4 regions of the Streptomyces taklimakanensis genome follow, and region 4 is predicted to be linked to each of the others. Evidence: riboswitches for the same ligand, from Rfam matches in the RefSeq annotation. Region 4 holds a riboswitch; each other region holds the start of a gene.

What was found. A riboswitch is a leader RNA that binds a small molecule or an ion and turns the genes downstream of it on or off. The one in region 4 is predicted to bind cobalamin.
Region 1: it holds a riboswitch for cobalamin, as region 4 does, so the genes downstream of both, F0L17_RS17820 (ribonucleoside-diphosphate reductase subunit alpha) here and F0L17_RS04830 (cobalamin biosynthesis protein) in region 4, are expected to answer to the same signal.
Region 2: it holds a riboswitch for cobalamin, as region 4 does, so the genes downstream of both, F0L17_RS22710 (ABC transporter substrate-binding protein) here and F0L17_RS04830 (cobalamin biosynthesis protein) in region 4, are expected to answer to the same signal.
Region 3: it holds a riboswitch for cobalamin, as region 4 does, so the genes downstream of both, F0L17_RS06745 (prenyltransferase/squalene oxidase repeat-containing protein) here and F0L17_RS04830 (cobalamin biosynthesis protein) in region 4, are expected to answer to the same signal.

What each region holds. Positions count from the first base shown of each region.
Region 1 is NZ_WIXO01000001.1:4,004,405-4,006,597, forward strand. Features, by position in the region: gene F0L17_RS17820 (ribonucleoside-diphosphate reductase subunit alpha) at 1-1,061, opposite strand, end outside; cobalamin riboswitch at 1,186-1,361, opposite strand; gene F0L17_RS17825 (sulfotransferase family protein) at 1,509-2,193, opposite strand, start outside.
Region 2 is NZ_WIXO01000001.1:5,161,429-5,163,621, reverse strand. Features, by position in the region: gene F0L17_RS22715 (glycoside hydrolase family 11 protein) at 1-724, shown strand, start outside; cobalamin riboswitch at 868-1,054, shown strand; gene F0L17_RS22710 (ABC transporter substrate-binding protein) at 1,125-2,165, shown strand; gene F0L17_RS22705 (FecCD family ABC transporter permease) at 2,162-2,193, shown strand, end outside.
Region 3 is NZ_WIXO01000001.1:1,526,935-1,529,127, reverse strand. Features, by position in the region: gene F0L17_RS06745 (prenyltransferase/squalene oxidase repeat-containing protein) at 1-943, opposite strand, end outside; cobalamin riboswitch at 1,096-1,218, opposite strand; gene F0L17_RS06740 (peptidoglycan-binding protein) at 1,694-2,193, shown strand, end outside.
Region 4 is NZ_WIXO01000001.1:1,076,586-1,078,778, reverse strand. Features, by position in the region: gene F0L17_RS04830 (cobalamin biosynthesis protein) at 1-798, opposite strand, end outside; cobalamin riboswitch at 1,057-1,181, opposite strand; gene F0L17_RS04825 (hypothetical protein) at 1,460-1,675, opposite strand; gene F0L17_RS04820 (inorganic phosphate transporter) at 1,755-2,193, opposite strand, start outside.

The DNA.
Region 1 (2,193 bases), 2.9 Mb from region 4:
GCGTCCGCCTCGACCCGGCGCATGAACTCGTCCGGGATCCAGTGGGCGATGTTCAGGTTGTGGGTGCGGCGGGCGTCCTCGCCGGTGTTGTCGCGCAGTTCGAGGAACTCCTCGACGTCCGCGTGCCAGGTCTCCAGATAGACACAGGCCGCTCCCTTGCGCCGGCCGCCCTGGTTGACGGCCGCGACCGAGGCGTCCAGCGTCCGCAGGAACGGCACGATGCCGCCGGAGTGCCCGTTGGTGCCGCGGATCAGCGAACCGCGCGAGCGGATGCGGGAGAAGGACAGTCCGATGCCGCCGGCGTGCTTCGACAGCCGCGCGACCTGGTGGTAGCGCTCGTAGAGGGAGTCCAGCTCGTCCCTGGGGGAGTCCAGCAGGTAGCAGGAGGACATCTGCGGATGCCGGGTGCCGGAGTTGAACAGGGTGGGGGAGGAGGGCAGGTAGGACAGTGTGCTGGTGAGCCGGTAGAGCTCGGCGACCTCCTCCACCGCGCGCCCGGAGGAGTCGAGGGCCAGGCCGCAGGCCACCCGCAGCAGGAAGTGCTGTGGGGTCTCGATCACCTGCCGGGTCACCGGATGGCGCAGCAGGTAGCGGGAGTGGAGGGTGCGCAGCCCGAAGTAGCCGAAGCGGTCGTCGGCACCGTCCGCCACGGCCCGTTCCACCAGTGTGTCGAGCCGCGCGGCGTGTTCGGCGACGAACTCGGCCGTACGGTCGGCGATCAGTCCCTCGCGCCGGCCGACCGCGACCGAGGCCGAGAAGGACACCGCCCCCTGTCCGGCGGCCTCCGCGCGGATCGCCCGGACGAGCAGCCGGGCCGCGAGCCGTGAGTACTGGGGTTCCTCGGCGATGAGGCCGGCGGCGGCCTCGGTGGCCAGGGACCGCAACTCCGCCTCGTCGGAGCCGGGATGACGGCCGCGCAGCGCGGCGGCGGCGACCCGGCCGGGGTCGGTGGCGGGCAGGTCGGCGCTGAGCTCGGTCAGGGTGCGCAGCAGCGCGGTACCGGGGCGGTCGTCGTCCTCCGGAGCGGAGGCCGGGACGGGCTCCGCCGCTGAGATGGTCAACTCGGTGATCTCCCTCGTGGGGCCTGCGGCCCGTGGGGAGGAGAGCGCGACGGACGTGCGGGCACGCCCGACCGGTGCGGGCACGACCGCGCGCGTCCGTCGGCCCACCCCACGAGGCCCGGACGTGACTGAGACACCGTCGGCAGGTCCTCGGACTCGTGGCGGGCGGCTCGGCTCGTGCGGACGACACGGGGGCAGCCCGTCGCACACCGTTGCGGGACAGTTCCGGATTCCCACCGGATTCCCCTGCGGCGACAGCGAGATGAGCATACATCTAGTGCCGACTGTGTCCATCACCCCTACATGTTGTGTTGCGGCGCCTCGTGGGTCCGGGAGGGGAGAGGGGGCGGCGGCCGCCGGAGGGAGGTGGCGGGAGGCGGGAGGGGCCCGGAACGCCGCGGCGCCGCGTCCGGTGGGGGACGCGGCGCCGCGGGGAGCGGCACGCCGTCAGCCGGTCGCGGTCTCCGTCCGCTCGGTGGTGTAGCCCCACGCCTCGCACAGGGGGCGCAGCGGCTCGGGCACCTCGGAGAGGGCCGGGAGGGGACGGGCTGCCTGGACGCGGCCGGTGCGGATCTTCTCCCGCCAGTCCCCCAGGCCCCTGCGCAACCGCCCCGAGGCGCGGTCGCCGTACTCCACCATCTCCGGCTCCCACTCCACGCCCAGGAACTCGCAGACACGGCGCAGTTCGCGGGCCGGGTCCTCGGTGAGGTCCTCGTAGCGGACGGTGATTCCGGAGAGGTTCTCGCGCGCCTCCTGGACCGCCTCCGCGTAGCGCAGGGCCTCGGCGACGGCCTCCTCCATCGTCCGCTTCGACGGGTCGGAGTCGTGCCAGGAGGCGGCGATGGAGGCGGGGTGGCGCAGCAGGAAGACGAAGCGCGCGTCGGGCCAGCACGCCTTGACGCGCCGCCACGCGAAGGCGTTGGCCGGGGTCTTCTCCACGATCACCGACTTGCCGCTGCGGACCAGTTCGCGGTGGAGGACCCGGTCCCACAGCAGGTGCTCCAGATCGGCCCGGTCCAGGTCCAGCTCCCGCATCGCCTCCGAGGCGAGCCGGGTGGTGGGGTGTACTTCCAGACGGCGCAGATGCAGCTCGTGGGGCGCGCGCAGTCGGGAGTGCGCGTCCAGGAGCATC
Region 2 (2,193 bases), 4.1 Mb from region 4:
GAGCACCGGCGGACGCCGGACCGTGACCTACTCGGGCAGCTTCAACCCGTCCGGCAACGCGTACCTGACCCTCTACGGGTGGTCGAGGAACCCGCTCGTGGAGTACTACATCGTCGACAACTGGGGCACCTACCGGCCCACGGGGACGTACAAGGGCACGGTCACCAGCGACGGCGGCACCTACGACATCTACGAGACGACGCGGTACAACGCTCCTTCCATCGAGGGCACCAAGACCTTCAAGCAGTTCTGGAGCGTCCGGCAGTCGAAGCGGACGGGCGGAACCATCACCACCGGCAACCACTTCGACGCGTGGGCCCGTCACGGGATGAACCTGGGCAGCCACGACTACATGATCATGGCGACCGAGGGCTACCAGAGCAGCGGCAGCTCCAACATCACCGTGGGCGGCACCGGCGGTGGTGGCGGCGGTGGCGGCGGTGGTGGCGGTGGCGGTGGCGGCTGCACCGCGACCCTGTCCGCGGGAGACAGGTGGGACGACCGGTACAACCTCAACGTCTCGGTGTCCGGCTCCAGCAACTGGACCGTGACGATGAACGTCCCGTCCCCCGCCGAGATCATCGCCACCTGGAACATCAGCGCCAACTGGCCCAGCAGCCAGGTACTGACCGCCAGGCCCAACGGCAACGGCAACAACTGGGGCGTCACCATCAGACACAACGGCAACTGGACCTGGCCGACGGTCTCCTGTAGCGCGGGCTGACCCCCGCCCCCTGAAGCACCGCACCCGTGGCGCGGCGGCCCCGAGCCGCCGCGCCACACCGCTTCCGGCGCCCGCGCCGTCGGTGCGCCCGCGCTCGGACGGATCGGCGCGGTCGGCGCGCGTCCGGGCGTCTCCGCTCCCTGTGGTAATTTGCCGAGGCCAGTCGAACCCACGTGCGTGGGTCAGGGAATCCGGTGCGAATCCGGAGCTGACGCGCAGCGGTGAGGGTGACGGGTGGGGCATCGGCCACTGGACGGCTGTCGCGGTCCGGGAAGGCGCCTCGTCCGGGTGATCCCGAGTCCGAAGACCTGCTGGCGGCCTCCGCCCGGTACGTCCCGCGGTGGAGGGGCACTGTCCGACGGGGCTTCGCGTACGAGCCCCCGACACCTGGGGAAGTTCCGTGCCGATCGCGCGCCTCGTCCGCCGTTCCGTCCTGCTCCTGTCGGGAGTCGCGCTCCTGGCCGGCTGCGCTCAGGGCGTGTCCTCGCCGCCTCCGTCGTCGCCGCGGGGGGAGAGCGGCCACCCGGTGACGCTCGACAACTGCGGGCGGACGGTGGAGATCGCCGCCGCACCGCGGCGAGCCGTCTCGTTGAACCAGGGCACCACCGAGATCCTGCTCTCCCTCGGTCTCGCCGACCGGATGGTCGGCACCGCCACCTGGACCGACCCGCTACCCGAAGCGCTGGCGACGGCGGGCGCGGCGGTGCCCAGACTCGCCGACGACACCCCGTCCTTCGAGAAAGTGCTGGCCGCCGAGCCCGACTTCGTCGCCGCCTCCTTCGCCTCCACGCTCGGCAAGGGGGGCGTGGCCACCCGCGAGCGGTTCGAGGACCTCGGTGTGCCCACCTACCTCTCCCCCGCCGACTGCACCGGCAAGGACAACAGCGGCGACGGCGACGGCGTGCGCACCGCCCCGCTGACCCTGGAGACGGTCTACGGCGAGATCCGCGACCTGGCCCGGGTGTTCGGGGTCGAGGAGCGCGGCGAGAGGCTCGTCTCCGACCTCAGGGCGCGCGTCGAGGAGGCCACCTCGGGCGTCGACGCCTCCGGCGTGACGCTCCTGTACTGGTTCGCCAACTCCGAAGCCCCCTACATGGCGGGCTGTTGCGGCGCCCCCGGTGTCATCACCCGCGCGCTCGGCGCGGAGAACGTCTTCGACGACAGCCGCGAGGAGTGGCCCCAGGTCAACTGGGAGACCGTCGCCGACCGCGACCCCGACGTCCTGGTGATCGGCGACCTCACCCGCAGGTCGCAGACGGCCGAGAGCGCGGAGAAGAAGATCGAGTTCCTGGAGTCCCACCCGGTCACCCGCACCATGGACGCCGTCCGGAACAAGCGGTACGTCCTGCTCGGCGGCCAGGCCATGAACCCGACCGTGCGCACCGTCGAGGGCGTGGAGAAGGTGGCCGCGGCGCTGCGCGCGTACGGGCTCGCCGAGTGACCGGCGGCATACCTCCGATCGGACGGAC
Region 3 (2,193 bases), 450 kb from region 4:
GGGCGATCACGGCGTCGGCGGTGTTGCCGTAGTCGGGCTGCTCCTCGGCGCCGGGCATGGCCGACTTCAGGTGGCCGCCGCCCTCCTCCAACCTCTTCGCCAGGTACGCGGCACCGCCCTGGGCGGCCTCCTCGGGGGTCGGCTGCCGGGTTTTCCCGTCGGCCTCGCCGGCCTCGCAGGCGGGGGCGGCCCGCGGGGCGCCGCCGTCGCTCCCGCCGGGCTCGACGAGCAGGTCCTCGCCGAGGGCGGCCGGGACGGCGGCGGCCGTGGCGTCGTCGTTGGCGTACAGCCGGCCCTCGTCCGGTCGGTGGGCGAAGGCGCCGCGCTCGTCGGCCTCGGCGTCGCAACCCAGCCGGAAGCCCAGCAGGGAGTCGTACGGGGTCCTCCCGTCCCCCGCCGCGCGGACCTCGGCCGGGTCCTCGCCGGCCGCCACCAGGGCGCCGATCACGACGGAGACGGAGTTGGCGTCGCTGTCCTCGCCCGGGGCGTAGCCCCAGCCGCCGTCGTCGTTCTGAACGAGTTTCAGCCACTCCACGGCCCGCTCCACCCGCTCGTCGTGCCCGCCGAGGGCGGCCAGCGCCTGGACGGCGAGGGCGGTGGCGTTGACGTCGGCCGCCGTCTCGGTCGTGCACGGCTCGGTGGGGTCGGGGCGGTAGGCGGCGAAGGAGCCGTCCTCGCACTGCTGTCGGACCAGCCACTCCACGGCCTTCTCCGCGGGCTCCACCCCGACCGTGTCCTGGGCCAGCAGTGCCGTGGACTGTCGCCACACGGCGTCGTACTGCGGATCGCCCTGCCCGTACAACGCGGACGGCAGCTCCCGCTGCGTCGGGGTCTGCGTCGGGGCCTGCGCGGGCGGTGACTCGTCGGCGGCGGCGGACGGGGCCGCGACCGCGCAGAGCGCGGTGGCCGCGGTCAGGGCCGCGGCGGTGCGACGCAGGGACATGGCGGTGCCTTTCTCGTGCGTTCCCGAGGGTGGTGCCGGCCGGGCACGGACGGCCGGCCGCGCTCGCGCACGGGGCACACCGGGCTCGGCTCCGCATTCCTCGACGGTGCCGGCGCCGGCGCCGCGTCCACGCGGGGCGGGGAGGCGGCACCGGGAGCCTTCGCGTCCGGGCGGGTGCTCCGGCTCGCACCGGCGGACGGGGCCCGCCGCGCTCACGGTTGCGGGTCAGCGCCGGATTCGCACCGGCTTTCCCCACTCGGACACAGACGTTCTCCGGCTCACTCTAACGGGCCGCGGGGGGAGCGTCGTCGCCGCCGGGAGGAGGATCACACCGTGGCCCGGGTGCCGGCGCGCCCCTTCCCGCCGCCGTCCCCCGCTTCCCCTCCAGAGGTGCGACCAATGAACTCCCGTCGCCGTCGGCGCATTTCGTTGACGCGCGTAGTTCGGGACGCCACCCTCTTCGGGGGGTCGGAATCCCCCGGTGCGGGGACGGTCGCATCGGGGGCGTCCCCGTGGGCGGTGGCGGGATCGGCGGACGGACTCGGCGGGTGGACTCGGTGATGGTGGCGCGTCCGTGTTCGGCGTCTCCCGGCGCGTGCGTCCGGTTCCCGTCGGGTGGTGGGCGGGAGAGGCGCCGTTGTCGGGGCGTTATTGACGTGTTCATGTCTTGCCGATAGGAACTCCCCAGTCCATCGGCGTGAGCGAGCAGCGCGTGCTCACCCCCCACGCACATGCTGACCGGGAGGAAGAATGTCCCTGCGTCCCCCCACCCGCGGACGGGTGCTGCCGACCGTCGTCGGCGGTCTGACCGCGGCCGCCCTGCTCGTCGGCGCCCAACCCGCCGGCGCCCAACCCGCCGAGCGGGCGGCGCGCGCACCGGTGAATCGGGCGTTCGAGCGGGCCGCCGAGGAGTTCCAGGTCCCCCGCGACCTCCTCGTCGCCGTCGGCTACGGGGAGACCCATCTCGACGACCACGACGGAAAGCCCAGCCACGCGGGCGGCTACGGCGTGATGCACCTGGTGGACAACGCCACTCGGGACACCCTGGGCGAGGCCGCCGAACTGACCGGCCGACCGGAGGCGGAGCTGAGGCGGGACACCGCCGCCAACATCCTCGGCGGCGCCGCCGTCCTGCGCGCCCACGCCGACGCGGTGGGCCTGGACGCCGCCGAACGCCGTGACCCGGACGCCTGGTACCCGGTGGTGGCCCGCTACGGCGGCGCCGAGGACGACCGCGCGGCGCGGCTGTA
Region 4 (2,193 bases):
GCGGCCGGAGGCGTTGAGCACCGGACGGTGCTCGACCCGCCCCCCGTACGACAGCGGCCCGCCCAACCGCACGCCCAGCGCGCCCGCGAACGCGGCCTCCACCACACCCGCGTTGGGGCTGGGGTGGCGGTGGGCGTCCGCGCGCCAGGCGTCCACCGCGCCGCGCGGGTTCGGACCGGCGAGGACGGCCAGCAGCGCGGTCAGCCGGGAACCGGGCCGGCCCGCGACGTCGTCCAGCCGGGCCGAGGCCCAGCCGAAGCGCAGATGGCGCGGTGAACGGTGGCCCACCATCGCGTCCAGGGTGTTGACGGCGCGGAAGCCGACCAGTCCCGGCACGCCCGCGGCCGCCCCCCACACCAGCGCGCCCACCACGGCGTCGGAGGTGTTCTCGGCGACGGACTCCACCACCGCGCGGGCGATGCCGTCGGCGTCCAGCGCCCGCGGGTCCCGGCCGCACAGGTGCGGCAGTCGGGCGCGCGCGGCCTCCACGTCGCCCGACTCCAGCGCGGCGGCGATCGTCCGGGCCTCGCGCGCCAGGCCGCTGCCGCCGAGCACCGACCAGGTGGCGGCGGCCGTCACCGTGGTGCGGGCGGTGGGGGACCGGCGCGCGGCGCGCTCCAGCACCGCCGCGGCGGCCGTGGCGCCGCCCGCGCACACGGCGGTGTACAGGGCGCCCGCGCCGCGGTGGTCGCGCCACAGCAGGCGCTCGACCGCTGCGGCGGCACGTCCGAAGGCGGCGACGGGGTGCCCGCGGCGGGGGTCGCCGACGACCAGGTCGAGCAGGTGTCCCAGCAGCATCCCGTAGGCCCGGCCCGCGCCGGGGCCGGGTGGGGCGGGTTCCGTGGAACCGGTCGGGTCGGGAGAGGAGGTGACGGTGGCCGGGGAGACGACTGCCGCGTGGTGGGTGCGGTGGGCACGCATCGTGTCAGCGGGCCGTCACACCTCGTGGGGTTCCGTGTGCTGGGGAACGTGGGGGTGTGAACGCGGGCAGGCTGCCGTGCATGGCGGTGTCCTCACTCAGGGTCCTCGCCCTGGCTCGACGTGACCGGCGGCGAGAGTCTCCTGGCTCCCGGATCGGCGCTTCCCCCGGCCTTCCAACCCGATGTACGGGCCGTGACGCTGGGTGGGGGGCGCTCCCCGGTGACAGTGGCGGGACCGCGCCGGATTCGCACCGGCTTCCTCTCCTGCCGCCGTTGGGCAACGGGAAGTCCACCACGCCCACGGGGACGCGTCAACTCGGCGATGACCTGCGACGGCGCACTGTGCGGAAGCGCACACGGACGCGGTGTGCGCGGTGCGCGCCCGTCGGCGCGCGGTACGAGGCGCGCGCCCGGAACACCGAACGGGCGCCCGGCGTCGTCCGCCGGGCGCCCGTTCGGCGCTCTGCCCGTCCGGGGAGCCCCCTCGACGCCCCGACCCCGCCCGTGGGCGGCGGAAGGAGCGGAGGCGGGGCCCGGACTCAGGCCGCGATGATGTAGATGCCGTAGGCCACGGCCGCCGCGCACAGGGCGTAGCAGGCGTAGGAGCCGAGACGGGCCGGGGACGTGGTGCCGGCCGAGGCCCTGCGTCCGCCGGCGGAGCCGATGATGCCCAGGGTGAACACGCCCACCAGGCCGACCGTCATCACGAGGCTGACCCCGAAGACCTGGCCGAGAGCGGCCCAGTCGATGTCCATGGTGCTTCTTCCTTTGCGACTTACGACCCGTGCGGGATCCGCGTGGGTACGGGACGGGGGGATGTGGCGGGTCGGTGCCTCACGGGGCGGAGACGGTGGTCTTCCCGGCCCGGTCGTCCCGGTCGGTCGCCTCGGCGTCCCCCAGGGCGGCGGTGGTCGGCGGCGGCGCGACGGCCTGCAGGGCAGCGGTGACCACGCCCGGGTCCTCGGTCCCCTGCCGCTCGGTGGCGGTCGGCTCGACGTCGTTGACGTTGGTGTGGTCCACCGGCTCCCGACGGGAGGCGAACCAGATGGCGGCGACGGCGAGCACGGCCAGGATCGCGACCGTGGTGACGCCCCAGTCGCCCTGGGTGGCCAGCAGGGCGGACCCCGCGGCGACCAGACCGGCGGCCGGGAGGGTCAGGCCCCAGGCGGCGACCATGCGGCCCGCGGTGCTCCAGCGCACCGCGCCGCCCTTGCGACCCAGGCCGCATCCCATGATCGAGCCGGAGCAGACCTGGGTGGTGGAGAGGGCGAAG